Regions from separate parts of the Chryseobacterium carnipullorum genome, predicted to be linked through region 2. Evidence: riboswitches for the same ligand, from Rfam matches in the RefSeq annotation. Region 2 holds a riboswitch; each other region holds the start of a gene.
What was found. Region 2 has a riboswitch for cobalamin ahead of EG346_RS23550 (T9SS type A sorting domain-containing protein). Riboswitches for the same ligand answer to the same signal wherever they lie in the genome.

Region 1 (7,650 bases), 2.5 Mb from region 2:
TTTGTCTAACAAAGATAGACTTCATGCTCTAATCTAAAAAGTTTTTGTGCAACAGATTCATATTTTGTAGTAATTCTACGACTTTTTTTCTCTTGATATGGATTAAAGATTAAAAAAACACATAATCATTAAATCGTTTTTCTCAATGAGCATGAATGTAAAAGTGTTTATAATAATAAGATACCATCATCATGACAAGATTTACGGCAATCATGATCAGGAGAATCTTACTGTACTTTCTTTTTTTATCTACAAAACTCAGGCCTAAGGTAAAAAGAAAGATCAACACGGTATAAACAGCAGGATACAGATGAAAAGCTTCTGAAAATTTCCCTTCAAAAACAAGCACAATAGCCCTCTGGGCTCCACATCCCAAACATTCAATTCCGAGAAATTTCTTGCTGGGACAGGTTAACATAAAGTCTTCAATCTTCATTTTTGATTTTTATGATGAAATTTTCGCCCTTGTATACTGATGGGGAAAAAAGCAGTCTTTCTTCATTTCAAATGATCCCTGAACAGCCATATACGGGTTTCTCAAAATCGCTCTTGCGACAAATATAAGGTCGGCATCTCCTTTCTGCAAAATTTCTTCAGCCTGGTCTGTTGTGGTGATCAATCCCACCGCTCCTGTTTTTACCCCTCCTTCATTTCTTACCTGAGATGAAAAGGGAACCTGATAACCGTCAAATACAGATATTTTTGCTCCATGAATATTCCCTCCACTTGAAACATCTACCAGATCTACGGAATGTTCTTTTAAAACTTTGGCCAGTTCTACACTGTCATTGATGTCCCATCCGTTTTCAGCGTATTCTGTTCCTGAAATCCTTACAAAAAGGGCTGTATTTTCATCCAGTACTTCGTTTACCGCATCTACAATCTCCAGCAGAAACCTGATCCTGTTTTCAAAACTTCCACCATATTCATCTGTCCGGATATTGGAGAGTGGGGATAAAAACTGATGAACCAAATAGCCATGAGCTCCATGAATTTCTATAACATCAAAACCCGCTTTGACCGCTCTTTTTGCAGCTTCTTTAAAATTTTCTACCTGTTCCCTGATTTCTTCAACAGTGAGAACATGCGGAATTCTCTCAGACGGATGATAGGGAACAGCACTTGGAGCCACCGTTTCCCAGCCTTCTTCAAGTGGAATCTGCAAATTATTCCAGGTGGAACCTTTTCTGCCTGCATGGGCAAGCTGGATGCCAATTTTACTTTCTGAACGGGAATGAACAAAACCGACGATTTTCTTCAACGCTTCTGCCTGCTCGTCATTCCAGATTCCCATACAGTGATTGGTAATTCTTCCTCTGGGTTCTACTCCTGTAGCTTCTACCATGATGAGACCTGTTCCGCCTTGGGCACGGCTTCCGTAGTGTACAAAATGAAAATCATTTGCGATACCGTTTTCGCAAGAATACATACACATGGGAGACATTACCCATCTGTTTTTTAGCTCTATATTTCTGAATTGTATTGAAGTGTATATCATTTTATTTTTTTGAATTTCAATTTAATGCTGAACAAAAAAAACATTGTCCACCTGATGAAAAAGAAGTAAATTTAGCCCCCCTTTTTAGTCTGACTAATATATGAAAAAAGACATACAGATCAGTTACGAGCACTTTAAAAACAGCAGTGAACTGAATGAAATAGAAAAAACTCTATTTAAGAGAGCGATACAAGCCCGTGAAAATGCTTATGCGCCTTATTCTAATTTCCTGGTAGGATGTTCCGTTTTGTTGGAAAACGGCGAAATTTATTCGGGAAACAATCAGGAAAACGCAGCTTATCCGTCAGGATTGTGTGCAGAAAGAACCACTTTGTTCTGGGTAGCAGCCAACTTTCCGGACGTAAAAGTAAAGAAGATCTTTGTCGTGGGAGGTCCTAAGGAATTCCATGAGAAAAATCCTCCGATTCCACCTTGCGGAGCCTGCCGGCAGAGTTTAATAGAATATGAAACGAAGCAGAATGAGAATATAGATCTTTATTTTTCAAGCATGAATGATGAGGTGGTTAAGGTATCATCCATTAAAGATCTGCTGCCTTTTTATTTTGATTCTACATTTTTGTAGAGGAGAAAAGTGAATGGAAAGTAGTCAATGGTGAATTTTGCTTTGCAGATAAAGGATGAATTTTTCTTACCAATCATCATTGCCTTTTCACGATGAGGTATTTTACTTTCAAAAATTATGTCAATGATGAATTCTGCTTTGCAGGTGAATGGTTACGTTTAAATACAAACATCAATACTTCTCTGCTTAGTTGTGCAGAGCAAAGTTGACGATTCGGGATTGATTTTTCTGTCTTTTTGTGCAATAGATTTAAAAAGTTATCTTTGCAAAAATTTTGGTTTCCAGCATATTGGAAATAATAGGGAATTGGGTGAAATGCCCAAACTGTCCCCGCAACTGTAAATCGCTATAAAAGTTTCTGCAAAAAACCACTGTTCATACGGGAAGGTGCAGAATGCGAAAGTCAGGAGACCTGCCAAAATTGTAACTAAAAAACACATTACTTTCGGAGGAAAAGTAAAATAGTATGGATATAAAAAGATCTTTAGTACTGCTTTGTTCGTCTTATGGCAGCTTTCTTTTGGGACAGGAGAAGGCGGTAGACACCATTTATATTTTTGACAACCAGATGAATAAAGTAAAGCTTTTTCATCCGGTACGCACCATTAACCCAAAAGATGTTGAGAAAAACTCAACGAACCTTTCTGAACTTTTACGGTATCAGTCTTCTATTTACATCAAGGAAAATGGCCGTGGTGCTGTTTCGTCGCCGTCGTTCCGTGGAACAACTGCGCAGCAGACGGCTTTTGTATGGAATGGAATCAACATTAACTCCAGTTTTTTAGGACAGGGCGATGTTAATAATATTCCATTGTTCGGATATGATCAGATTGAGGTAAAGGCTGGCGGCGGAAGTGTGGTTTACGGCAGTGGTGCTGTTGGAGGAAGCATTCATTTAAACAATATTTTAGATTTCAACAGAGGATTTAAAGCTTCTGTGTTTTCGGAAGCTGCTTCTTTTGATACGTATAATAATTTTGCACAGGCTTCTTTCAGTAATGATAAGCTAAGTGTTAAAGTTTCAGGAAGCTACGTCACGAGTCAGAATGACTATAAAGTTCCTGAGTTTGTTGTAGGAAATACAGGATTCAATAACGTTAACGGAAGGTATTACAATACTTCAGTGAATATTGGAGCTTCTTATAAAATTGCTGATCAGCAGACGATTTCGTGGCAGAATCAAATCTTCGATGCATCACAGCACTATCCTATTTTTGAGGATAACGGCAACAGAACAAAATATAAAGCGCAGACTTTGAGGAGTCTGATCGCATGGGATATTCAAAAAAATAATCTTTCGAACAGCTTAAAAGCAGCGTACACGGAAGATAATTTCCAGTATTTTTCGAGTCTTAATCTTCCTAAAGCCAGTGGTGCAGAGGGAAAGAATTACATTTTCAAAAATGACTTCAACTATTTCATCACTCCAAAAATCAACATTAATGCTATTGGAGAATTTCAGGTAAATAAAGGAGAAGGATATGAATCCGGAATTGGAAGTATCAGTAGAAATGTAGGTTCGCTGGCTGGTTTGATCCGGTATTTTGCTACAAAAGATCTTCGTTTTGAAGCAGGAATCAAGAAAGACTTTGTGGAGAACATTTCTTCTCCTCTTCTTTATTCTTTTTCAGGAAAGTGGAATGCGCTTCGCTGGTATCATGTTGGGGCAAACTTTTCTAGAAACTTCAGATTCCCTTCGTTTAATGATCTCTACTGGCAGCCGGGAGGAAATCTAGATTTACTTCCAGAAACTTCTACGAATATCGATATGGACCATGAATTCAGTTTTGGAGATTTTAAGATCACCTTAAGTCCTTATTATATGGACATCAAAAATCTTATTAACTGGCTTCCTACGCCTTTAGGATACTGGGCTCCATTCAATACGGCAAGGGTAGAATCTTACGGTTTTGAATCGCAGGTTACCTGGAATAAAAAATTGGGCAAACATTCTGTGAAACTTGATGCAGGGTATACTTATTCAAAATCAGTGAATAAAGACACCCAACTGCAGCGGATGTATGTTCCCCTGCATAAAGCGGTGGGAAATATAGAGTACGGATATTCTTTCCTAAGCGTCTATGCTCAAGGGCTTTTCAACGGTCTTACCTATACGACTACCGATCAGCAAAGATCTACTGCCATTGATCCTTATTTTATCTTAAATACAGGGATTTCTGCGGCTATTTTCAAGAAATACACTTTAGGATTCAAAGTGAACAATGTTACCAATACGGTGTATCAGACGGTATCTTTGTATCCTATGCCGAAGAGGAACTACAGTGTGTACGCAACGATTAATTTTTAAACTTAAAAATATTATGAAACTGAACAAATTTTTACATTTTCTTTTTGCTTTTACCCTTCTCTTGGGCATTGTATCGTGTAACAGTGATAACAATGATGAGCCGGAAATATTCTACGGCAATGGTTTTTTGATCGCTAATGAAGGTACCTTTGGAAAGCCTGAAGGTGACGTAACGTTTGTAAGTGCAGACCTGAACCTTAAACAGGACAATGTTTTCTCCCTTAATAACGGAGGAGCGAAATTAGGGGATGTTTTACAAATGATTGCATTCAATGGTGACAACGCGTATCTTCTGTTGAATAATTCCAATAAGATCCAGGTGGCAAACCGATATAATTTTAAAGCGGGTGGCCAAATCACAGCTGAACTTAATAATCCACGTTATATGGCTTTTGCCAACAATAATATTTATGTAACGAATGATAAATATGGAGGTGATAAGTTTGTGAGCATTTATAAGATCTCTGACGGTTCTTTCATTAAGAAAATTCCTTTTACAGATGCTGCTGAAAGAATTGTAGAAGCCGGAAACAATATCTTTGTACAGAATGCATCATTCGGTTTTGGAAATAAGATTTCTTATATCAATACTTCTACAAATGAGGTTCAGTCTACCATTACTTTACCTAACGTCAATATCAATAAGATCATTTCAAACAACCAAAACGTGTATGCTATTGCTGCCGGAACTGCTGATTCTTATATCTATCAGATTTCAAGCACAGGAAACCTTACAAAGACAACGACTTTAACAGGTATTGCGAATGCTAAAAACCTTGAAATTTCGAATGGTAAATTTTACTTTACCTCAGGGAAAAATGTATACACCATGGATATGAGTGCTACAACAGCTCCTACTTCACCACTATTTACAGTAGCAAACAGTGTTGACGCCTATTCTGCTTTATATGGATTCAGTGTAATTAACGACAAAATTTTCACTTCTGATTCAAATGGATTTACCCAGGCTAGTAAAATTGTAGTTTATAATACTTCAGGAGCTATCATCAGAGCATTTACTACGGGAATAGGGTCTAATTCAGTGTATCCAAACTAAGACATTAATACTTCGGTATTATTTATAAATTTTATTTTTTTTCATCATTTGTGTTTTTTTTCAGGCCGCTTCTTCGAAGCGGCCTGATTTTGTTTTCACTGATAAAAAAAGCTTCGGCGGGATTTATCCCGCCGAAGCCTTTTTATTAAGTCTTAATTTAGTTATACTTTAATCCCAATTTTTCAGCTTCAGCGATCACAAATTTCTCGGCTTCTTCCTTATCATTCAGGATCTCTCCTTCAAGTATGGCTTCTTTTACTTTCTCTTTCAGGATTCCAATTTCTTTTCCGGGTTTAAGATTAAACATCTTCATAATTTCTTCTCCGGTAATTGGCGGCTGAAAATTACGTACCTGATCCTTTTCCTCTACTTCTTTGACCTTCACCGCTACATATTCGAAATTCTTTTTGAATCTTTCCTGCTTTTTAGAGTTTTTGGTAGTAATATCTGCTTTACAAAGGGTAAAAAGATCTTCCAGATTTTCTCCGGCATCAAACAAGAGTCTTCTCAATGCAGAATCTGAGGCATCATCCGTGATCAGAGCAATGGGTCGTGATGAAAGTTTTACCATTTTCTGAACGTACTTCATATCACTTCCCAGCGGCTGTTTCAGTCTGTGGAAAAGAGTCTTTACCATCTTTGAGCCTAGAAACTCATGGCCATGGAAAGTCCATCCTGTACCTTCAACAAATTTTTTGGTTGGAGCTTTACCTACATCATGCAATAATGCTGACCAGCGAAGCCAAAGATTATCTGTATTTTCAGAAATATTGTCTACTACTTCCAAAGTGTGGTAGAAATTATCTTTATGAGTCTGTCCTTCTACTTCTTCTACTCCTTTCAGTTCTATAAGCTCGGGAATGATTAATTTTAAAAGACCAGTTTCCTCCATTAATCCTAGACCTACAGAAGGTTTTTTGGACATCATGATCTTATTGAACTCTACCATGATCCTTTCCATAGAAACAATCTTGATTCTTTCTGCTTCCTGCTTAATGGCGTTCAAAGATTTCTCTTCGATCACAAAATTCAATGTAGAGGCAAAACGAACCGCTCTCATCATCCTCAACGGATCATCGGAATAGGTTTGTGCGGGTTCCAAAGGTGTTCTTAAAATTCCTTTTTCCAGATCTTCAACTCCATTAAAGGGATCGATCAATGCTCCGAAATTAGCCTTATTTAAAGAAATTGCCATCGCATTGATGGTGAAATCTCTTCTTTTCTGGTCGTCTTCCAAAGTTCCACCTTCAACTTCAGGTTTTCTGCTGTTCTCGGTGTAGCTTTCTTTTCTGGCACCTACAAATTCCAGCTCAAGATCCTTATATTTGATCATCGCTGTTCCGTATGTTTTAAAGACTGAAACTTTCAATTTAGGGTCAAGGTCCTTTGCTACAGTTTCAGCCAGCTCAATGCCGCTTTGTTCAGTCACAAAATCGATATCGGTAGATGCTGTTCTCTTCATCAGAAGATCACGGACATATCCACCGACAATATAGACGGACTGGTTATTTTTTTCTGCCGCATCAGCAATGATCTTGAATAGTTTTAAATTTTTATTTTGGGTAAGATTAATTTTCATCGTTAATAAATAGATCGTCTTTTCTAGCAATGTCTTTTTCCATTAATCATAATGGGCATACATCTTATTAATTTTTCCTTCATCATCAAAAAACATGACTTCTACGGCATATTTATCCATAATAGATTTATAATACAAAGCCACTGAATTTACTCCTGCTGTTGATTTGATAAGTTCAAAATTCAAATCAGGGAATTTTTCCAATGCTTTTTTCCAATATTCCCATACATCATTTTTTCCCTTCAAAGTATTTTCTTTTCCTCCTGTAGCCAAAGTAATCATGGGTGTAGTCACCTCGATATCATCAGCATAATGGAATAGTATTTTATCCAGATCATGAGAATTCCAGGCATTAATCCATTCTTCAGCAAAATTTTCATGGTTCATAGCACGTCTTTTATGAATTGAATAATGCAAAGATAGAAATTTAAAAAAAGAAATCCTGCCAATATATGTTGACAAGATTTTAAATTGAGTGAATTACATAGAATTTTATTCACGAAGAACCTTAATCCTGTTATCATTCCATATTTTTATCACTGAAGAACCTGAATATTTTGAAACTTTCTCTCTATCATCTTCTGCAGCATAATCCACCAGTTTAACGATTTCCGGTGAAATATCC
Region 2 (7,650 bases):
TAAAGAAACTGCAAAACAGCTGGACCAGTACAGTGAAACGGATGAAGTGAAATATTATGAGCTGATCAAAAAGATTACCCTGCTGAAACAAGCCTCCATCAGATTGAGCGATATTATTGAATATTCCCCTATCAAAGGTATTTACGTAGATAGAAAAAGATAGATTGCAGACATACCGCTGATCATCAGGCCGGAATTCTCTGACAAAAAGTCCTATAAAATTTTAGGAATAAAAGTTGTAATTTAAACTTCGAAAAATATTTAATAATACATAATAGAAATATGGACATTAAAAAAGAATTCAGAGATTTCTCTGTAAAACATTTAGGAAATAACGGTCTTGCTACCGATCAGTATATGGGAATGTATGGTCCAACCAATCTTACGCCATATATCATGGAAGAAAGAAGATTAAACGTTGCCCAGATGGACGTATTTTCACGTCTGATGATGGATAGAATTATCTTCTTGGGAACAGGAATTGATGATCAGGTGGCCAACATTGTAACTGCTCAGCTTTTATTCTTGGAAAGTTCTGATTCTGCCAAGGATATCCAGATCTACATCAACTCTCCGGGAGGAAGTGTTTATGCAGGGTTAGGAATCTATGACACAATGCAGATCATCAAACCGGACGTAGCTACAATCTGTACAGGAATGGCAGCTTCAATGGGAGCGGTATTACTTGTAGCAGGAGAAAAAGGAAAGCGTTCAGCGCTTAAGCATTCAAGAGTAATGATTCACCAGCCTTCAGGAGGTGCTCAGGGAGTAGCTTCAGATATGGAGATCAACTTAAGAGAGATGCTTAAATTAAAGCAGGAGCTTTATGAGATCATCGGTCACCACTCAGGACAAACTTATGAATGGGTAGAGAAGTCTTCAGACAGAGACTACTGGATGACTTCTGAGGAAGCGAAAGGCTACGGAATGGTAGACGAAGTTTTACAGAGATCTACAGAGAAAAAATAATTTCCTTTTCAGGAATATTGAAAAACGCACCGAATTTTCGGTGCGTTTTTTTATTGCTTGATTTTTATCTTAATCACAAAAGAGACAAAATCTTTTTTTACACTTTAGTTTATTTTTAAGTTTAAAAGCTGTACGAAAAGAAGGTCACTTAAGTTGTATGAAAATCTTAGATTTTCATAATTACAAAAATTCGTCGACTCCAATTCCCCTCCCATGGAGGGGTGGCGAAAATTCAAAGAATTTTTGACGGGGTGGTTCAAAAAAACACACTACTAGATGTGCATTTCATTTATTTCTTAATCATCTTATGAACCATCGTATTCTTCGATGTTTTAATTTCCACCATATAAATTCCGGTTTTCAAGGCCTGAATATTGATTCTTGCAGTATTTGCAGTCAATACCTTTTCTCCTGAAACAGCGTAGATGTTCACTTCTTTAATACTTTCCAAAGTTTCTATCTGGATAAAATCACTTGCCGGATTTGGGTAAATACTCAATTCTTTTTTACGGATATCAGAAACACCTAACGTCAGGTTCGAAGCTTCTCGTGGAGTAAATGGCAGTCTCTGTCCGAAGCTAAGGCCCAGCCAGTCGTTATTCCCCAACTGAATCTGAGAAAGATTGGTCTGTCCTCTCCAGCTTGAAAGGTCTTTTCCTTTGTAAAGCTTCCAGGTATTGGTTCCGGATGCATTTCCTGTGAAGTTATTGAGAGAAAGGGCATTGATCTGGTTGCTGCCTGATGTAAAATTAAAATAAGGAGCTTGTGCATGAATCAGCTGAAGAGCTTGTTCAGCGGTTAAACTTCCGTTATATTTAATTCCAAAAACAAAAGAATGAGCTTGTCCGGCAGAACTGCTGGTTCCAAAATCGATAACGATAAGACTTGTATTGCTTCCTGTTCCGATCCAGTTGGTAATCTGCGATGCATTATACCATGCAGAATGATAAGCAGCCACTGGAGCCGAAGGATGGGAAAGTGGTGGTGTAGTAGAGGTAAATCCATATCCGAAAGAAAGGCCGTACCATTTTCCATTAACTAATGGATCATTGTTGACCCCATTATTTAGATTCATATTCTCAGCAGTTGGGCCGGACCACGTAGACCAGTAATCTTCCAGACTTGGAATGTGATGGTTGTAATTGAAACTGTAAAGAAAACCAGAAGGAACTTCTGCTTCTATTTTAGGTTCTGCTGCAGCGATAGCATTGATGAGGTCTTCCATCGTGAGATTATTCGCATCATAACGATAGCCCCAGGCATACGATGTGGGATTGTCACTGTCATTAAAATCGGCGATGAAATAAGCCTTTTTGGAGCCCGTTCCTACCCAGAATTTAATGTCATTCTCTGTAAACTGCGCTGAAAATAGCTGCAAACATAGCAGCAGAAAAAAAAGATAGATCTTTTTCATAATATAATTAAATTAAAGTTTTATTCCCGAAACTTTCCCACAGGACAAAGAATACAGAACTCTTTTCAGATTCTTCTCTTCCTGAAGCGAATGCAGATAAGGCAGGTCTCCTGGCTTGCTTCTCAAAGTACGCCTTCCCGGACTTGGATCCAGTGGCCTTATGTACTCAAAGTTTGATACAGCTTACAGTTGCGGGTACAGCCCAAGCATTGAATTTCTTCTCACTTGATTCCCTGTTAATGAACAGATGTTCAGCCTTAACTGTTGCAAATATATTATATAAATTTTTGAAGCCGTTTTGTGAATTATCGTGTCTTTTCAGTCTTTTGTTTAACGGTTGTCAGACTTTTAGAAAGATGATTTTTTGATTTAATAAAGAATTAAAAGAAAGATTGATAATATTCGGGTTATTTCGGTGTTTAAAATAAATTCATTTAAAGATCTTATTGTTAAAATACAATTGTTATTAAATTCAACATCAGTTTACAATCAATGTATACTTTCGCGGCATAAAAGTAATTATGAAAAAACTGCTGTTATCGGCCATCATATTCACAGCGCTCGTATCATGTAAAGATGACGACAAGATGAATAACCAGGATGTCAATTATACCAAGCTTCCTCAGGAATTTCCTTTTTCCAAATTAGCAACAGTGAATGGTGTAGATATCATTAACGGTGGGTTTGGTTCCGGTGCAGCGGCACATCCTACCAGAAAGGGTGAGTTTTATGTGATCACAGACCGTGGTCCCAATACAGACTATCTGAACGGGAAAAAATTCCCGGCTCCGAATTTTACCCCAACCATTATGCATTTTAAAATTAATGCAGAAGGAAATATCGAGATCATTAAATATATTAAGCTTAAAAATCCTTCCGGCCAACCGATTACCGGTCTTCCCAATCCTGCAGGAATGGGAAGTACAGGAGAAACAGCCTACGATGCATCAGGGAATGTTTTGGGAACAGACAATTACGGGCTGGATAGCGAAAGCATTGTAGCAGCGGCAGACGGAACCTTTTGGGTTTCTGATGAATATGGTCCCCACATCGTTCATTATAGTGCAGAAGGAGTGGAGTTGGAAAGAATAAGTCCGATAGGCGTTAATACCGGGCCAAGAAAATTACCCGCTGTTTTGGCAAAACGAAGAGCCAATAGAGGAATGGAAGGATTATGCATCACTCCGGACGGAAAAATGCTGGTTGGTACTATACAGTCTACGATGTATGTCCCAACAAAAGCTTTGGCAACGAATACCACTTTAACCAGAATTGTCTCTTTCGATATAGCGACAGGACAAACAAAACAGTATCTGTATAAGCAGAATGGCGGTGCTTCAGATTCAGTGTGTGATATCACAGCCATCAGCAGTACGGAATTCCTTGTGATCGAAAGAGATGGCAACTTTGGCTCTCAGGGCGGAACCAAAAAAGTATACCGGATCAATATAGCCGGAGCTTCAGATGTAAACGGAGCTGATATTACAGCTGTTGATGGAATGAAAATCAATAATAAAGCCTTAGAGCAGTCTACATGGGATGAAATTACCAATGCAGGCATCAAGCCGGTGTCCAAAATTTTAGCCGTGGATCTGGTGGCAAAACTAGGATACGAACATGACAAATTTGAAGGAATCGTTTATTTAGGAAACAATAAACTAGCCGTCTTCAATGATGATGATTTTGGAATTTTAGATGACGGAAACGGAAATCCGAAAGCCAAGATCCTTCCTAAAACAGGAAAAGTTGACAAAGGAACGATGTATGTAGTCGATATTCAATAATTAGATTTTTTTTAAGAAAACGGCGGCATCGAAGATGCCGCCGTTTTTGATTGTATATCGTTTGAATGAATTCAATAAGAATAAGCTTTAGCCGGAACCTACGAATTAAAACCTTCAATAATTTTAGAAAAATCCTCTAATTTTAAAGCGGCACCTCCGATCAGTCCACCATCAATATCAGGCTGAGAGAAAATCTCTTTTGCATTATCAGGCTTCACAGAACCTCCGTAAAGAATAGAAATTTTGTCCGCAACTTCCTGTCCGTATTTGGCAGCAATGATGCTTCTGATGTGTGCATGAATCTCCTGAGCCTGCTCCGGAGAAGCAGTTTCCCCTGTTCCGATCGCCCAAACTGGTTCGTAGGCGATTACTACTTTTTTGATTTCTTCTGCAGAAAGGGTGAAAAGAGCGACTTCAGTCTGGTTTTTTACCACTTCGAAATGTTGTCCTGCCTTTCTTTGTTCAAGCGTTTCACCGTTACAGTATACTGGGATCAGACCTTTGTCAAGCGCCAATTTGATCTTTCTGTTGCAGTGAGAATCCGTTTCGCCATGATATTGTCTTCTTTCAGAGTGCCCGATTAATGAACCAGTTGCATCGATAGATTCAAGCATATCAGCAGAAAGTTCGCCCGTATAGGCACCGCTTTCATGCTCGCTCATATCCTGAGAGAATACACCGATCTCATCTTTTTCGAAAATATCTTTAGCCATCATCAGATATAAAGAAGGCGGCGCGATCCATACTTCGCACTGGGTGGTATTACTATTTTTATAGCTCAGTAATTGAATCATTAACTGTTGTGCGTCAATGACATTTTTGTTCATTTTCCAGTTTCCTGCAACTATTTTTCTTCTCATAGTCTTATATAATTAGGTAAATTATTGTTTATTATTTTTATTTCGCGCAGATTTTAATGATTTAGCAGATTTAAAGATTATTAACGACTCTTTTTATACTATCTATAATATTTGTTGTATTAAAATTAATTAGTATTCCTAATTTTTTATCAGATAGTTTTAAATAAGTGTAAAGTTGTTTGTAGTGAATAGCTTCTAATTCTTTTACTGATTTTAGTTCCAAAACTACCTTCTCTTCTACCAAAATATCGATTTTAAAGTTTAAATCAAATTTTTTATTGTCGTAATAAACAGGAAGTTTAACTTCTGATTTTACATTTAATCCATTTTGCTCTAGTTCGTATATAAGTATATTTTGATATATAGATTCAAGCAAGCCAGGACCTAATTGATTATAAACATTAAAAATACATTTTCGAACAATGTATGAAATTTCATTTTCTGTCATTGTCAATCTGCAAAATTCGCAAAATCTGCGTGATATTTAATTATTTATCAATCCCTTCCAGTTTAAACATGAAAGCATACACCAAAGCAATATCCTTCAGGTAATCAAATCTTCCTGAAGCACCTCCGTGGCCGTAATCCATGTCAGTTTTTAGAAGCAATACATTCTTATCCGTTTTCATATCCCTGAGTTTGGAGACCCATTTTGCAGGCTCAAAATATTGTACCTGAGAATCATGAAGCCCTGTTGTTACCAAAAGGTTAGGATAATTTTTCTTTTCGATATTTTCATATGGAGAATAAGACTTCATATAGAAATAAGCTTCCTTATTGTTTGGATTTCCCCATTCGTCATATTCATTGGTTGTCAGGGGAATACTTTCGTCAAGCATCGGTAACCGTTGCACAACTCCTATTTTTCAAAACTTATAAATAAATATGACCTCTTTAGAAGCGATTTTAGAGAGGTTTTTGCTTTTTTGGCAGGTAGATTTTTAATATTTTGAGGCTCTTAATTCAGAGATATAACACTCGTATTTTGCAGTTTGGACAAAAACCAAGACTTTACTTTGGGAAGGTCTTGAATTTGAGCTTTGATTTTTACTTTTCGGGCAGAAAATTTCAGTAGTTTCTTTAAATTATAAGATAATGCCGCCATCAAAACATGCTTGTTGGCAGATTTTATGCCGCGAGCATTGATGCGTTTCATCGAATGATGATTGATAAGCGTGCCTAAAACAGGCTCCACCGTAGAACTCCGGCGTTTGGTGAGGTATCTTGTGTAGTTTTTATCTCTGTTCAGCTTTTCGTGCATGGCATCGTAAAGGGGTTTATGAATGCTGTCGTCAAGCTTTTTAAATTTCGTCACTTTACCACAACAAACCTCTCTAAGTGGGCATTTCCCACAATCTTTTTCGCTGCTTCGGTAGACTTTTTTTCTGTAGCCTTTAGAATCAATCGCTTCTTTTTTGAATGGTAAAAAAGCCTTGTTCCCTCCTTCTTTTGTGCATTCGTAGCGGTTTTCTGATTGGTTAAAAACAAAACCATCACGATGAGATTTGTACTGTCCAAAATTGGGGATAAAAGCATTAATACCGCGTTTTTGACAATAGCTTAAACTTTCTCCACTGCTGTAACCCGCATCGGCTAAAATTTCATCGGGTTGTAAGTGGTTTTCTTTAAAATTGGCTAAAGTCTGATCCATAATTTCATTAAAAATTGCTGAATCTTTACTCCCAGAAGTACTTCCGCAGGCTCCTGTAATCACGTGATAAGCATCGTCTACTGAAACTTGTCCAGAATAATTCAACTGTCTGGCTTTCCCTGGTTTTACAGAGATTTTTGCATCGGGATCTGTGGGAGAATAATGCGTATGGTTACTTAAAAATTTGGGCCTAATTGCGTTACCATCTTCATCTTTTCTTTCGCTTTTAGTATTACCAGGCATGCCTTTATAAGCTTCTTCTTTCCAGCTATGGTGCTGATTGACGAGTTTTTTACGCGTGGTCGTCACTTTATACTCAGAATTTTCTTCCAGTTCATTAACAAAAGCACTCGCATCGTCTAAAACTTCTTTCTCCTCCAAACTATCCATACTCGCATTGGCTTTGATGAAAGCGGAGTCTACCGCCTGACGTTTGCCTCTCACCATTCCTTTTTCTATACATAAACTCAGGATTTTCCGGAAAAGCTGAAGGAAAACATCCTCTCCCAAAAGACCTCTTGTACGAGAAATAGTGCTGTGCCAAGGAAGTTCTTCATCCAGATCATATCCTAAAAACAACCGCACATCTAAGCAATTACTACAAAAGCGAAGCAAAGCCCTGTCGCTATTGATATTATTGAGGTAACCTACCAATAAGATTTTAAAAAACACAACCGGATCAATACTTTGATGACCTTCTGTGCCGTAATATTTTTTGGTGCTTGAATATAGAAATTGAAAATCTAATTCAAAACTGATTTTTCTATAAAAATTATCCATGGGAACCAGCCGATCTAAGCTGAGTTCATAGAATAATTGTGGTGTAAAATTTTTTCGTCCCTGCATATATAAATTTACCAAAAAAACATCACAACACAAAGAGTTTTTTACTATATTTGAGTTGTGCAACAAGCACATCGTATTGACCACATCTACGAAAGGAACCTGTGAAATCATACCGTTCCATAAATT
Region 3 (7,650 bases), 1.3 Mb from region 2:
TGAGACCAGTAAACCGTCATTGGATGGGGTCTATGCACGTCACCATAGATGACCGGAGGTTTCACGCAGCGGCTTCCGTAACTTTGGACCCAACCGTTTTGAGTAAAAGCAAATCCTTCGAGCTGTTCGCCAAAATATTCCACCATATCATTTCGCTCAAACTCCCCGTGAACCAATACATCGATGCCGATTTCTTCCTGCCAGCGGATCGTTCTTTCCGTTTCCTTTTTTAGCAGATCATCATATTGTGCGGCAGTCAGTTCCCCTTTTTTGAATTTTGATCTCCAGGTTCTTACTTCTTTAGTTTGAGGAAAAGACCCGATGGTGGTCGTTGGAAACATAGGAAGTTGCAGAACTTTTTGTTGCTCTTCTTTCCTTGTACTGAACGGGTTGTTTCTTTTTGCATCATCTTCAGTAGTTACCTCTACACGGTCTTTTACCTGCTGATTATGGATCAGCGTTGACGTTTTACGGGCATCAATGGCTTTTTTGTTCTCGGCATATTGCTGTAATGCCTGGTAATCTGCTTTTCCGGAAGCCAGTTTTTTTAGTGCTACTATTTCATAGACTTTTTGTTTGGCAAAAGCCAGCCACTGTTTGATCTCAGGCGATAGAATATCTTCATTTTTTTCTGAATCAAGATCGAAAGGGGAGTGGAGAAGTGAGCAGGATGGAGCGATGAAAACCCTTTCTGAACCGATGGCATGGATTGCTTTTTCTATAAATTGTAATGATGTTTCAAAATCATTTTTCCAGATGTTTCTTCCGTCTACAATCCCTAAAGAAAGGCTCAGTGTCTGAGGAATAGCCTGTAAAGCCTCATCCAGCTGTTCAGGAGCGCGAACCAGATCAATGTGTAAAACATCCACCGGAAGTGAAGCTGCCAGTGAAAGATTATCTTTTAAACCATCAAAATACGTGGCCAAAATGAACTTTAAATTCGGAAATTGTTTTCTGATTTCCGTATAAATCAATTGATAGGTTTTCTTTGCTTTTTCATTTAAATCCAATGCTAGGAAAGGCTCATCAAACTGAATATATTCTGCACCGTGATTTTCCAGTTCTTTTAAAATCTGAATATACACCGGAAGTAAGTTTTGAGCTAAATCCAGCTTATCGAAACCTTCTTCTTTTTCTTTTCCTAATAATAAATAAGTCAGCAAACCGATAATGACAGGTTTTGCATTGATTCCGGCTTGTTTTGCGCTGATGAATTCCTGGATGATTTTATTGGAGAATAATCTGAATTCCTGATTTTTTTGAAATTCAGGGACTATATAGTGATAATTGGTGTCAAACCACTTCGTCATTTCCATTGCGGTGATATCCAGACCGTCTTTTTGAAAACCTCTTGCCATCGCAAAATAGAGATCAGGTTCAGATTTTTTGAAAGCAATTTCCTGATAACGTTCCGGAATCGCTCCCACGGTTAAGGTCATGTCTAAAACCTGGTCGTAGTAGGAAAAATCGTTACATGGAATAAGATCTATTCCGGCTTCCTTTTGCAGGTTCCAGTTGCTGTGTACGATGGTTTTGCCAACTTCAAGTAATTCGTCTAAAACGATTTTGCCCGACCAATAATTTTCGCAGGCTTTTTTCAATTCTCTGTTGCTACCAATACGCGGATAGCCAAGTAGGTGTGTTTGCATTTTCTTTTCAACTTTTTAATTAAATAATAATGGTAAAGTTCTTTTAGAATGCTTCGCAATGCCGACGATGAGAGGTTTTCAGAAATAGAATAGATACAGTGAGGGCGTAATTTGAGAATAGGTTTAAAGTTTTTAACGCAAAGTTTTAATTTAAATTCCTTTATAGGTTAAGAAAGCAAAAAGGAATCAATAAATTGATTTTATGAAGCTAACGTTTTATTTATAAGCTTCATCAGCGATTAATCACATCTCTTTGCAACCTAAAATAAGGCATTAGTATAAAAAATATTTGCGTTTAAAATCAAAACTATTGAAAATTAAACGTTCAAAAAGTATCATCTGTATGACTTAAAAAGCTTCAAACCGCGAAAGCATTGTCCATTCAGAATAGGCAGGTCTCCTGGCTTGTAACAGTTTTTATCATCCTTCCCGCTTTCGCAGTGGATATCCATGGATAAAAACCTTTGATGCGTTACTTACAGTTGCGCGACAGCTCGTGATTCTCACACGATTCCCTATTAATCTACGTTAAGTAAAACCTCTTCTGTTTGATGAAGAATGTTAAAGAACAAAATCTGGAGTAAAGGTATTGATTAAAGTGAATTGATTGGTATAATGATTTAAATTAAGAATATAATTCTTTCGTTATTTTATTTTAAAGTTAAATATTCTGTACATTTGAAAAAAATAACCCTAAAAAGAATATTATTCTGTGGAAAGACTTGACGAAAAGGATCTTCAGCTGCTTAGAATCCTTCAAAAGAATGCGAAACTGACGGTAAAGGAGCTTGCAAAAGAAATTAATCTTTCACCATCACCTGTTTTCGAACGGGTGAAAAGGCTGGAGCAGGAGGGATACATTAAACATTATGCAGCGGTTCTGGAAGCAGAAAAACTGAATCGAGGTTTTACGGTTTTTTGTCAGATCAAACTTAAGATCCATGACCGTTCCGTGGGAAATCAATTTGTGGAAGAAATTGTACAGATTGACGAGGTTGCCGAATGTTACAATATTTCCGGAGATTTTGATTTTCTGCTCAAAGTTCAGGTAAGGGATATGAAGCATTACCAGGATTTTGTATTCAATAAACTGGGTTCAGTAGATTCCATCGGTAGCGCGCACAGTACTTTTGTGATGGCTGAAGTGAAAAACATTCATGGAGTGAATATTTAAAAAAATAAAAACAGTATCCCAACGAATACTGTTACTATAATTTTTTAATCATTCAATTTTTCAATCTTTAAATCAAAATCACGGCTCATCACAATCTGCCTTCAGTTTTGTAAAGACCTTATCAAATTTTTCATAGAGCGTTCCTTCATCATTCGGGTCGGGTCTGAAACTACCATTGGCACAGTTGTAAAAGCCGAAACCAATCAGTTGAATCAGGGCATAATCATCTTTCCTTGGATCGTTGAATTGGGCCTTGAATTTATCCATTACTAATTGTGGATTAGAATTTTCTTTGCTTTTGGCTTCGGCAAAGTTTTTCCAGACGGTGTACATTTTTTGTTTGTCGGGAGAGGAAACTGCATCAATATATTCTTTGCAGGTACTGTAATATTTGCTGTTTTTCAACGAGGCAGGATCAGAATAGGCGATAAGATCTTCTTTTTTCAGCTGATATTCGTTTTCAAAAGTCTGAATAGTTTCCTGGTGAAGTTTTTTCCACTCCGGAAGATTGATGACCAGTATACCGTACAGCTCTTTTTTCTTTTCCTGGTATTGTTTTTCCAGTTGCTGCAGATAGATGTTTTTATTTTTTCTTACATCGTCCAGATCAGAAAGTTTAAAGACAGTATGATTGTCAAACAGACCACTGCTGAATTGATACAAAAGCTTATTAACCCCATCTATTTCCTCTTTTTTATATTTTTCGGGATCAAAATACCCTGTATTGTCACAGTTAAAGGTTTGGTACGTGTACAATACCAGAGTATTGGTCTTGGTGTTTTTTTTCTGCCCCGAGACTGTTACAGAAAGAGCCAATGAAAGGGGAATTAGTAATTTTCTCATAGATCCGGATAGGCGATGTTTTTTTGAAATGTCTTTTATAATGCAGCTGTAAAATTACTATTTTAGATTTGAAAGAGAAAGAAATCCTGTTTGATCTTAATAGGCTGAAATAGGTTTAGTGTAATGAGTAATTACTTACTTCGATCAGGTTCATATCCGGATCGCGGAAATACAAAGATTTCATTTTCCCCAGAGCACCGGTTCTTTCGACAATTCCCTCAATAATTTCGATATTTTTCTGTTTAAGCTCTTCCATCACCTTTTGAATATCCGTTTTTGCAATAAAACAAAGGTCTGCGGAGCCGCAGGTGGGATTTTCCGCTTTCGGTTCAAATTCATGACCTTTCTGATGCAGATTGATCTTTTGATTTCCGAATGTAAGCGCTTTTCTTCCTTCCCCGAAAGTGATTGCCTGGAAGCCCAGAATAGAAGTGTAAAACTCTACAGTTTGATCAATACTGGCAACCGTGAGAACGATGTGGTCTATGTTTTCTATTTCCATTTTCTTTTTTTTTAACACAAATTACACGAATGTTTTCCACAAACAGTACCAATTTTTCGTGAAAATCTGTGTTCGAAATTGGTGCTATTCGTGTTTCTGCCAAATTAAATTTATTAATAGTGATGGTTTTATTTTAGCTGCTTAAAACATCTTTGATCTGTGTTTCCATATCCTGGATATTTTCAAACTTTACCAGATTGATGGTTTTACCTGTTCTTTTAAGCTCTTCTATAATATCCAACACAAGTTCCAAAGGTTCTGCTTCAAAACCGAATAAATTACTGTCAAAATTGGTTCCTGCAACCAGACCATCATTATTCATCCCGAGACACCAGTTTTCTATAAACTCGTTCAGGGGAATAGATGAAATTTTATAATGGCTCCATTCGTCGTTAATACAAGATTTTGCTCTTGCCTCATCAGACCAAAAGCAGATGATCTGTACAGGTTCACCATCTTCATATTCAAGCTCGTTGGAGTAGGAGACGGCAAATCCGTTGTCATCCTGTAATGCATAGATGATTTCCGTTTCGGTGACTTTTTTAATGAAATCTTTATGGCGGTTTTCTATCGTAATATGATCCTGTATCATTGTCAGTTTATCTTTTTATCTGGTTTTCAAAATGGTCTGTAAGCTTCAGCGGCTATCTATGTAATTTTAATGAGTGATGGTCATAAACATATTGTACATGATTGTTTTTGATGATGATATCTTTATTTCCAGGTTTCAACAGTAATGAATCTGTATCAAATGTAAAAGTGATCCCATCATTTGATTCTTTTATTTTTAAGACATCTGTTAATTTCTTTTCTTCATTTTTGGGTTCGATATCTAAATTTCCAAGATACTTTATTTTTCCTTTTTCCAATAAAACGCATCACCTCCAAAAACAAGGAGTAACTTTCTCATCGTATTTTTATAGAATACCTTTAATCCGTAAATGCTGCAACAGCATAATGGTTTTGGCATCCATGATTTCTCCTGTAGCTACCATAGAAAGTGCCTGCTCAAAAGGAAGTTCCAAAACTTCAATATTTTCACCTTCTTCTTCCAGTCCGCCGCCGTCTGCGATTTTCATTTCAGCTGAATATTCAGCGGTAAAAAAATGAAGAATCTCTGTTACAGAGCCGGGTGACATATAGGCTTCAAATACTTTTTCCACTTTTGAGATTTTGTATCCTGTTTCCTCCTCAGTTTCTCTTTTGATGCATTCCTCGGGATGATCATTATCCAGTAAACCTGCGCAGGCTTCTATAAGCATTCCTGTTGTATTTCCATTGATGAAAGTGGGCAGTCTGAACTGTCTGGTAAGGATCACCTTTCCTGTCAATTTGTTATAAAGCAGGATTACGGCTCCGTTTCCTCTGTCATAAGCTTCTCTGCTCTGGGTTTCCTTGGTGCCGTCTTTCTTTTCTATGCTGTAAGTGACTTTATTGAGGGTGTACCAGTTGTCTGATAAAATTTCTGTTGTAAGAATAGTAATGTTAGGATTCTGCATAGTTGTATCGATAAAATCTTTTGAATGATTTTTATTTTGTTTGATGATGAATTAATAAATTTTCCAATGCCTTTTTCAGATCAGGAAATTGAAACTGAAATCCGGTATCCAAAATCTTTTGTGCAGAAGCCCGGGAACCTTCCAGCAAAGCATCTGAAAGTTCTCCAAAGAGCAGTTTCAGAACAAATGATGGTACATTGGGCATAAATAAAGGTTTCTTCAGAACTTCCGCGATCTTTTTCGTTAAATTTTCATTGGTGGTGTGTTGTGGAGAAACCGCATTGTAAGCGCCGTCCATATGGGTGTTTTTCAAAGCTGACTCATAGATAGAACAGATGTCTTCAATGTGAATCCATGGCATATACTGTTTCCCGCTTCCTAAAGGAGATCCTATTCCGTATTGTATGGTTGGAAGCATTTTCTTCAGGGCACCATCTTCTTTAGACAGTACCACGGCTGTCCTTACTTTTACCACTCTTTCGGCAAGATTCTGCTCTTTGAAGTCATCTGCTGCTTTTTCCCATACCACCACCACTTCACTCAGAAAATCATTTCCCGGTGGATCTTGTTCCGTATAGATTTTATCGGTAGTTACGGTTCCATAATAATTGATTCCAGAGGCGGAAATGAAGGATTTAAGTTTAATATTCTTCTTTCTCAAAGTTTTCAAAAGAAGTCCTGCAGAATCTACCCGGCTGGAGATTAATTCTTTTTTTCGCTCATCTGTCCAGCGTTTTTCAGAAATATTGGCTCCTGCAAGGTGGATGATGTGGGAAACATGATCCAGCGCAGATTCATCCATCGTTCCCTTTTTCAGGTCCCATTCAAAATCATTTTCATGTTTCTTCTTTCGGGTAAGAAATCTTACGGTATAATCTTTTTCTATTTTTTTAGACAACTTACGGGCGATCATACCGCCGCCGCCGGTTATCAGAACAATTTCTTTCATAATACTTTATTTTTGAATGGTGTAAAATTAAGCCTGATTTCTTACAATCAGAACAAAGTCTTCTTCTAAAAGTTTATAGCCATAATCATAAATAAACCTGTATTCAGAGCCGTTTTTATAAACTTTCAGATTGGTGAAGTAATCGAAATCAAAACCCAAGCCATCCATTCGGGATTTTGCTATTTTTGCTTTACCATCCGTATTCAGTTCCATCAGGATACGGTAGTTTTTGCGAAGTTTGTTGTTTACATTTCGCATCAGATTGGTGGAATCTTTGTTCTGCTTATTATTGTAGGCATTCCGGCAGGCATCATTGCAGAATTTTTTATCAGACCTTCCGATAATTTTTTCGCCACATTCAAGACATTCCATGTTTATTATTTTTTCATTTTGTGTGTATGCTCATGTTTTTTTCGCAGCAGTCTTTTGAACCTGTTGTGGGTAGGGTAGCTTCTGTTCGCGGTCATATTGTTGAACAGTAAAGCTGTAAAGAGAAGAATAATACACCCTGACAGGACCGGAGAAAGAACATACCAGTATCCCAGTTCGGGAATCTTTCCTACAGAACTCACAGCGATAAGGGCAGTAGCTCCTCCGGGCGGATGAAGTGTTTTGGTATATTGCATCAACACAATGGAAAAGGCCACGGCCAGCGGCGCAGAGAGCCAGATAATGTCAGGAACAATTTTATAGACGGTAACACCCACTATGGCTGAAATAACGTGTCCGCCCACCAGGTTTCTTGGCTGAGCCAGAGGGCTCTGAATGGCTCCATAAATCAAAACACTGGATGCCCCGAAAGACCCGATCAGGAATATATTCTCTGTAGCGGATACGGAATGGGACTGAATAAAAGCAATCATACCAATTCCTACGAACGCTCCCAGAAATGACCAGAAATGCTCTTTATAGTCAACAAGCGTTTCCTTATAGATCACGTATTTTGAAACTCTGAATGTTCTTTTGATTGTCTTCTTCATTAGTCTTCTTTATTTTTTATTATTTGAATTAAATTCTTTACAAACGTTTGGGTA
Region 4 (7,650 bases), 2.3 Mb from region 2:
TATATGCAGCCGGATAGTGTGGTAAAACATTACTTTAAGCTTAAGGAAAGTGAAGAGGAAGAGAAGAAAGAAATTGATAAGATCCTGAGAAAACTTACCGCTGAACTGGCAGAATTCCAGCCTCAGCTATGGAAATATCAGGTGTATATTTTTGATCTTGACCTGACGAGAGCGAAAGCAAAATTTGCTGAACTGGTGAACGGAATACTTCCAAAAATCAACCGTCACAGAACGCTGAAGCTGAAAGATGCATTCCATCCTCTGTTATGGCTTAGAAATAAAGTAGAAAACAAGACGATCTTCCCACAGACGCTATCATTAACGGATCACAACAGAATTATCTGTATTTCGGGACCGAATGCGGGAGGAAAGTCCATCACTCTGAAAACAGTCGGATTGCTTCAGCTGATGATCCAAAGCGGAATTCTCGTCCCTGTGCATCCAAGATCTGAAATGTTCTTTTTTGAAAAGATGATGACAGATATCGGAGACAACCAGTCGATCGAGAACCATTTGTCAACGTATTCCTCAAGACTTAAGAAAATGTCGGGAATCATCCGTGAGGCGGATGCGAATACCCTGCTTCTTATCGATGAATTCGGAACAGGATCTGATCCTGAGCTCGGTGGTGCACTGGCGGAAAGTTTCATGGAGTATTTCTATGACAAAAAAAGTTTTGCGATCATTACGACTCACTATACCAATATCAAGCTTGTCATTGAAGAGCTTCCGAATGCTGAAAATGCGGCCATGCTTTTCGATGAAGAAACACTTGAACCGATGTATAAACTGGAGGTAGGACAGGCAGGAAGTTCATTTACGTTTGAAGTAGCGGAGAAGAACAGAATTCCGAGATTTATCATTCATGCTGCCAAAAAGAAAGTAGAGCATGATATTGTTAATCTTGATAAAACGATTGTAAAGCTTCAGCAGGAAAAATTTGAAGTTGAAAAACTGAAAACCGATCTGGCTGAAAGAAAAGAATCGGTAGAAGATAAACGCGACAATCTCCAGAAACTTAATGAACAGTTGCAACAGAAACTGTTCAATTTCCAAAAATTGTATGAGGAGGAACACCGCAAACTTCAGTTTGGGAATAAAATTGAAACATTTATCGACAGTTATGTAAAAGGTAAATCGAGAAAGGATGTAGTAAAGGATTTTGTGAAAATTCTTGAGCAGGAAAAATTCAGGAAAATTGGTGCGGATAAAGACGAAACCAAGCGTCTTCAGGTGGTTAAAAGAAAGATCACCCAGCAACTGAAAAAGGATGATGTGATCGAAAAAATCGCTGAAACCAATGAAAAACTGGAGGAGAAACGTAAAACCGACCGTGCCGTATGGATGAAAGAGGGACAGCGTGTGCGTATTCCCGGAAGTACCAGCGTAGGAACGATTGAAAAAATTTCCAAGAATAAAGTGATCGTGAACTATGGAACTTTTAAGACAACGATTAATGCGGATGAACTTGAGAGAATTTAATGATGTTCATTTAAACATAAAAATAGCGCTGAATGTTCAGTGCTATTTTATTTTAACTCCTAAACATTGCCTATTGAAGCATACAGATCAAATTTTCTTGTTATTTTTGGATCATGGATAAAAGCTTACGTGTCCTTTGGATTTTTTATAGAAAATTACTAATCCCTGCTATTTCATTTTCGCTGTTACTGTGCTTCTTTACTCAATTGAGCATTGAAAATTTTGGATTATGCTTTTTTCTTATCTTTCCTCTGCTCCATTTTTTCATTTATGACATACGGCTCAAAAACGAATATTTTTTTTACGCCAATTTTGGATTTTCAAAATGGTTTTTGTGGGGATTCACGGGATTATTAAGTTTAATGATCAAAGTTATGACGCGATTCCTATGAACAGACTTCACATCGACAGTATCACCAAATCTTTTGGCGGAAGAAAAATTCTGCAGGACATCTACCTAAGCTGTGAAACTGGTAAGATTGCAGGTATTCTGGGTCCTTCGGGTGGTGGGAAATCTACCTTATTCGAAATTATCTTTGGGACAGTAAAAGGGGATACACAGTTTATTAAATTAAATGAAACGATTCTTAAAAGCTTATCGGACAGGAAAAATAAAATTGCCTATCTACCCCAGCGCTCTTCATTTCTTCCAAAAGAATGTAAAATAAGGAAGCTTATTCCTTTGTTCTGTACCCTAGAAAATACGGAAAAACTTTACGGTTTAAAAATGATACAACCATTTTTGGATGAAACCGTAAGAAATCTTTCTGGCGGTGAAAAAAAAATTATTGAAACCTTGATTATTACTTATTCAGATGTGGAATTTGTTTTATTGGACGAACCTTTCAGCGGCGTTTCTCCTAAAGCTGTTGACGAACTGGAAAAGATCATTAAAAGCCAGGCCCGGTACAAAGGTATAATCATCTCTGACCATCATTACAAGACCTTATTAGAGATGTCCGATGATCTTTATCTTCTCTCAGATACTTATTTGCGAAAAGTCCAGGGGATTAAAGAACTACAGCAATTCAATTACCTTCCTAAAAATCAATAATCGCATGAGATATCAGCAGCAGGATATGATTAATGAAGAATTTTATGTTTATTTCGGAAGGTATTGATCAATTTAAGCAAATACAACAAAATTTTAATGATCAAAAAAAACATTTAATTTATATATTTGAGGGATCAAAAAATTTCATAAAATGATTTCCGTAAACAGAGCATTGTACTTATCCGCTTTCAGTCTTTTTTCTTTAGCATTTGTGAAAGGACAGAATAAAGTTCCTTTCGGTGTGGTAAAAGCTGAAGAAGGCTATGCCAATGTACGTGTCCACAAGGATGACTACAGAAAAATAGTAGACAAGATCAGAATGCGCAAAGGAGATGTATTTGTTTATGTAAAGCCTGCCCCGGGAGAAACGGAATGGATATGGATCAAATATCCCGAAAAGCAGGATGAGGAAAAACCTTTTGTGAGATATGAAAATCTTGAAAAGGAAGGAATGGTGAATAAAGGCCGTATCGCTTTTATCGACCAGCTTCCACAGTTTACACCGTCTAAATCCAAGAACGGAAAATCACTTATCTTTACGGACAACAGCAATCCTAAAATACCAACTTCCCAGAGAACAAAAGTAGTCATCGATGTGTATCCATCGAACGCCGGCTACAGAAAACAGGAAAAAGATGCGAATGGAAAGATTCTTACTATAGATAAAGTAAAACCCTGGGGAATCAAGGATGCACTTCCGGAAGGCATGACAGAGATCAAATCGATCCGAGTTCAGCAGCCCGGACGAGGTTCCGTTTTTGTAAGGGAAGCCATTAAAAATATGTTCCAGCCTACAATGGATTTCAATAATGTAGGAGTAACGGCTCTTGACAATGATCATATCTATCTTTATATGATCAACGGCTCGGGTGAAAACCGGTATATCACGCTTTGGGCCATCAAGGAAGGAAGAGTGATGAGCCAGATTATTTACAATAGTCCGGAATAATTGCCGTTTTTCTCTGTAATATTCTTATTTTTGCCCTGAAAAAGTATAACGCTTATTCATCACAGAAACTGGTTCTGCTTAACGCAGATGAAAAGGGAACCGTGTGAAAATCACGGACTGTCGCGCAACTGTAAGTAACTGAAGTCTTTATCAAGGATCCACTGTGCAGGGCACGGGAAGGAGATAAATGATGTTACAAGTCAGGAGACCTGCCTATTTCTTTAAACAAGAAACTTTCGCGATTTGAAGTTTATTGATCTGATGGACTGCTTCAGGAATTCCTATGATTCCTGTCATGGCTCTGTTATTTTGATAGTATTTCATTTCGCATTAATTAATAATGAAATATGACGACAGAAGAAAGAATTGCAGCATCCGAAACCAGAATTTTTAAAGCGGTTTTTCCAAATACCACCAACCATTACGATACACTTTTCGGAGGTACTGCTATGCAGCTGATGGATGAAGTAGCCTTTATCACGGCAACCCGTTTCGCAAGAAAAAGAGTGGTAACCGTAAGCAGCGATAAAATCGATTTTAAAAAACCAATTCCAGCAGGAACGATTGTAGAATTGATAGGGAAAGTTTCCTATGTCGGAAAAACGAGTATGAAAGTGAATGTAGAGATCTATACAGAGCAAATGTACTCTTATGAAAGAGAAAGAGCGATCGTTGGAGATTTTACTTTTGTGGCTATTGATGAAGAAAAGAAGCCTATCAGAATACTGTAATAAAAATAGTTTCGGACGGCCAGAGGCCGCCCGAAACTATTTTTACAATTGGGTTCTTTTGCCTTGAAGCAAAATGAACCAAAAATTCAAGACTGGAAAGACACTATCCCACAAAGTGTGTAAGTTAAAAAGTTAGGCTTGGATTTTATAATCTGAGCCTTTTTTCAAAAATAAGGATAAATTGATTGAGAACAATGCCCCAATTTTGGATAGGCATCGTCCATTTTTTAGTAGCTTCTTTTAATGCCAGATACACTGATTTCATTACGGCATCATCGGTAGGAAAAGACATTTTGTTTTTGGTGTATTTTCGGATTTTTCCGTTTAGATTTTCAATTAAATTAGTTGTATAAATGATTTTTCGGATCTCTAAAGGAAAATCAAAAAATACAGTAAGTTCATCCCAATTGTTTCTCCAGGATTGGATAGCATAAGAATATTTACTTTCCCATTTATCTGCAAAATCATTGAGTGCTTGTTCAGCTGCTTGTTTTGTTGGAGCGGTGTAAATATGCTTCATATCGGCAGAGAATTCTTTTCTGTCCTTCCATACCACATATTTGCAGGCATTTCTGATCTGATGCACAACACAAATCTGGGTTTGAGATTCGGGAAAGACAGAGCGGATCGTCTGGGTAAATCCGTTTAAATTATCGGTGGCGGTGATGAGAATATCCTCCACACCACGGGCTTTTAAATCTGTGAGAACACTCATCCAGAATGCTGAGCTTTCATTTTTTCCAAGCCACATTCCCAATACTTCCTTTCTCCCGTCACGGCTTAATCCAACAGCCAGATAAACTGTTTTATTAATGACTTTGGAGTTTTCCCTTACTTTGAAAACAATCCCATCCATCCAGACAATGAGATACAAATCTTCAAGCGGGCGGTTCTGCCAACTTACTGCTTCACTTGCAACCGCATTGGTTATTCGTGATATGGTGGAAGTAGAAACCTCAAAATCATACATTTCACGGATTTGTTCCTCAATGTCTGATACGCTCATTCCTTTGGCATAGAATGAGATGATGATGTTTTCTAAACCATCGATAATGTTGTGCCTTTTGGGAACTAATGCGGGCTCAAAACTACCTTCTCTATCTCTGGGAACCTTAATCTCGGATTCCCCAAAAGACGATTTTATCTTTTTGGTTCCATGACCGTTTCGATAATTTCCATTAGTTGTTTTACCATGCTTTTCGTTATCCAGATGACTGTCCAGCTCTGCATCCAACATATGCTCCACGGCTTTTTTGTGCAGTTCTTTGAAGAAGGATGTTAAATCTTCCCCATTCTTAAAGGATTTGTAGAAATCCTTGTTGTTTAATAAATCTTCTTTGTCAATCATAACTATGTAATGTTAAAAATAATAAAAAGTTATTTCCGTAAAATTTTTTGAGCTCTAAGGGCTCAAAATTTTCCAGAATAACTTTTCAACTTACACAGTTAGTGAGACACTACCACTGGAAACTTCCACTAAAAATGAAATCTGTTCTCTAAAAACTCTAAAACTCTTGCGTTAGCTATCTATAGTAAGAATCGTATTTTGTGCCGCACTCAAACATAAGAGTTTTCTTAACGTTCACAGAATCCATTTTCTTAACCTTACAGTTTATTAGGTCGTTCCCTACATCTCTAATAACCTAAGATAATCGTCAAAACAGATCGTTATAAACTATTGTATCAATTGTCTGTCCCATTATCTAACAACTTTTTCAGTATCCAAACTCCTGCTAAGCAACGTTTGAAAAGCCTCCCCCATTTCATCCGATGCTCTGGTAATGGCATTTTCAAGCATATTTCTGATCTGCTTTTCCGTAACGCCAGCTTCAGTCCAGCTTTTTCCTGACGTGTGAGCATTTAAAATAAATGGCATAATCCTGTCGATGGAGCAAGCAAAAATAGCATCCGGAGTTTTTTCTTCTTCAAATTCAAGCCAAAGTTCAAAAAATTCTGTGCGCAAAGGCTCATCAAGAATTCCGAAAATTTTCTGTGCTGAAATTTTTTCTCTTTCAAATTTCCCCACCATTGCTTCTTCATCAAAAAGGAAAGTATCTCCAGCTTCGATCTCCACCAGATCATGGATGGAAAGCATTCTTATGACTCTTAAAAGATCAATATCCGCCCGGTTTTTAGCATAAGGGTAAAGAATCTGGGCCAGAATAATGATCTGCCATGAATGCTCAGCTGTATTTTCCCTTCTGGAATCATCCGCATTATAATTTCTTCTCTGTACATTTTTCAGGGCATCTACGGCCAGGATAAAATCGATCTCCTTCTGTATTTTCATTTTCTTTTTTTATTATTTAGATGATTTTTTAACCACCCATTTATTACTGATCTTCTCTCTTACGGTTATTTTTGGAGGATCTTCACTTACATCTCCGATTTTTTCATACACCAAATCGATTCCTTTATTAGGAATCACCTGGTATTCATAAGTATAATGCAGTGAAGCTCCTGATCTTGCATACGTTATTAATCGTTTACGTTCGTAATCCACCTCAAACATTCCCTGATAATTGCTCGCAATGTTGGTAAGTTCTTTACTTGGGACAAATTGATTCCGTGTCGAATTAAAGACATAGACATCATATGAAGCACTACTGTAATTCCCTGCGTTACCATTTCTGAGTGCAACATCTTCTGTACCGTCAAAATTAAAATCTCCAAAGACAACAGGACTTTCATAGACCATTTCCTGAGTAAGCGATATTACATTTACTTTTGAAGGCTTAAAGCTTTCTTTAAAAGATAAAATCAGGTTATCTGAAACCAGTGTTTGTATTTTTTCACCGTTTTTATTGAACAAAACGACATTGGCCTTATGCCCGCACTGATCGGTAAGGCATTCTTCAACATCAATTTCGGTATTGTATTTTTTGGATGCCCCTTCCATAGCAAAACGGTATTGCCCGAAGCAAAGAGGTCCAAGCAGCATCAGAGCTGATAAAGACTTGTAAAATAGGGATGTATTGATCATGTGATTGGGTATTAATTGAATTTTTTCAAACAAATTCTATGCAAAAATAAGGGTTTTGACTGAAAGCTATTTCATGTAACAGATTAGTTGTATTTTTATTAAAAATATATCATATGGCTCCAGAATTCAATTATCCAACGGAAATTAAAGGAACAAGAAAGTTGTATTCTCTATTCAAAGGGTTAAAAAATCCTTTAGAGGTTATTACCGGGAATCATAAGATGGCAGGAGATACCTATTGTATTAAATCAAGTTTGACTCATAAAAACTTTATTTTTTCTCAGGATAAAGAATTCACAGAATATATTTTAAAGCAAAATCATAAAAACTATTACAAATCTGAGATACAGTCCATCACTTTAGGAAAGTATCTGGGAAACGGTTTGCTTACTAACAACGGAAAAGACTGGCTAAAGCAGAGAAGACTGATCCAACCCGGTTTCAGTAAAGC

Region 1: another riboswitch for cobalamin. It lies ahead of EG346_RS12540 (TonB-dependent receptor plug domain-containing protein); the one in region 2 lies ahead of EG346_RS23550 (T9SS type A sorting domain-containing protein).
Region 3: another riboswitch for cobalamin. It lies ahead of metE (5-methyltetrahydropteroyltriglutamate--homocysteine S-methyltransferase); the one in region 2 lies ahead of EG346_RS23550 (T9SS type A sorting domain-containing protein).
Region 4: another riboswitch for cobalamin. It lies ahead of EG346_RS13380 (acyl-CoA thioesterase); the one in region 2 lies ahead of EG346_RS23550 (T9SS type A sorting domain-containing protein).

The regions. Positions count from the first base shown of each region.
Region 1 is NZ_CP033920.1:2,743,933-2,751,582, reverse strand. Features, by position in the region: gene EG346_RS12555 (DUF2752 domain-containing protein) at 143-436, opposite strand; gene namA (NADPH dehydrogenase NamA) at 446-1,498, opposite strand; gene EG346_RS12545 (cytidine deaminase) at 1,599-2,081, shown strand; cobalamin riboswitch at 2,340-2,515, shown strand; gene EG346_RS12540 (TonB-dependent receptor plug domain-containing protein) at 2,548-4,389, shown strand; gene EG346_RS12535 (YncE family protein) at 4,403-5,446, shown strand; gene EG346_RS12530 (CCA tRNA nucleotidyltransferase) at 5,604-7,025, opposite strand; gene EG346_RS12525 (nuclear transport factor 2 family protein) at 7,068-7,412, opposite strand; gene EG346_RS12520 (L-threonylcarbamoyladenylate synthase) at 7,518-7,650, opposite strand, start outside.
Region 2 is NZ_CP033920.1:5,210,311-5,217,960, reverse strand. Features, by position in the region: gene dnaG (DNA primase) at 1-163, shown strand, start outside; gene clpP (ATP-dependent Clp endopeptidase proteolytic subunit ClpP) at 283-969, shown strand; gene EG346_RS23550 (T9SS type A sorting domain-containing protein) at 1,259-2,383, opposite strand; cobalamin riboswitch at 2,467-2,658, opposite strand; gene EG346_RS23545 (esterase-like activity of phytase family protein) at 2,905-4,167, shown strand; gene tpiA (triose-phosphate isomerase) at 4,266-5,027, opposite strand; gene EG346_RS23535 (GxxExxY protein) at 5,098-5,475, opposite strand; partial or broken gene EG346_RS23530 (prolyl oligopeptidase family serine peptidase) at 5,516-5,866, opposite strand; gene EG346_RS25245 (IS1182 family transposase) at 5,986-7,650, opposite strand, start outside.
Region 3 is NZ_CP033920.1:3,883,827-3,891,476, forward strand. Features, by position in the region: gene metE (5-methyltetrahydropteroyltriglutamate--homocysteine S-methyltransferase) at 1-1,649, opposite strand, end outside; cobalamin riboswitch at 2,023-2,207, opposite strand; gene EG346_RS17690 (Lrp/AsnC family transcriptional regulator) at 2,362-2,823, shown strand; gene EG346_RS17695 (hypothetical protein) at 2,902-3,666, opposite strand; gene EG346_RS17700 (VOC family protein) at 3,782-4,168, opposite strand; gene EG346_RS17705 (DUF2750 domain-containing protein) at 4,302-4,760, opposite strand; gene nudK (GDP-mannose pyrophosphatase NudK) at 5,086-5,667, opposite strand; gene EG346_RS17715 (TIGR01777 family oxidoreductase) at 5,699-6,616, opposite strand; gene EG346_RS17720 (hypothetical protein) at 6,644-6,988, opposite strand; gene EG346_RS17725 (HPP family protein) at 6,994-7,596, opposite strand; gene EG346_RS17730 (arginase family protein) at 7,596-7,650, opposite strand, start outside.
Region 4 is NZ_CP033920.1:2,921,323-2,928,972, reverse strand. Features, by position in the region: gene EG346_RS13395 (endonuclease MutS2) at 1-1,482, shown strand, start outside; gene EG346_RS13390 (ATP-binding cassette domain-containing protein) at 1,871-2,536, shown strand; gene EG346_RS13385 (hypothetical protein) at 2,688-3,485, shown strand; cobalamin riboswitch at 3,538-3,716, shown strand; gene EG346_RS13380 (acyl-CoA thioesterase) at 3,833-4,216, shown strand; gene EG346_RS13375 (IS256 family transposase) at 4,362-5,564, opposite strand; gene EG346_RS13370 (HD domain-containing protein) at 5,916-6,506, opposite strand; gene EG346_RS13365 (XAC2610-related protein) at 6,519-7,199, opposite strand; gene EG346_RS13360 (cytochrome P450) at 7,313-7,650, shown strand, end outside.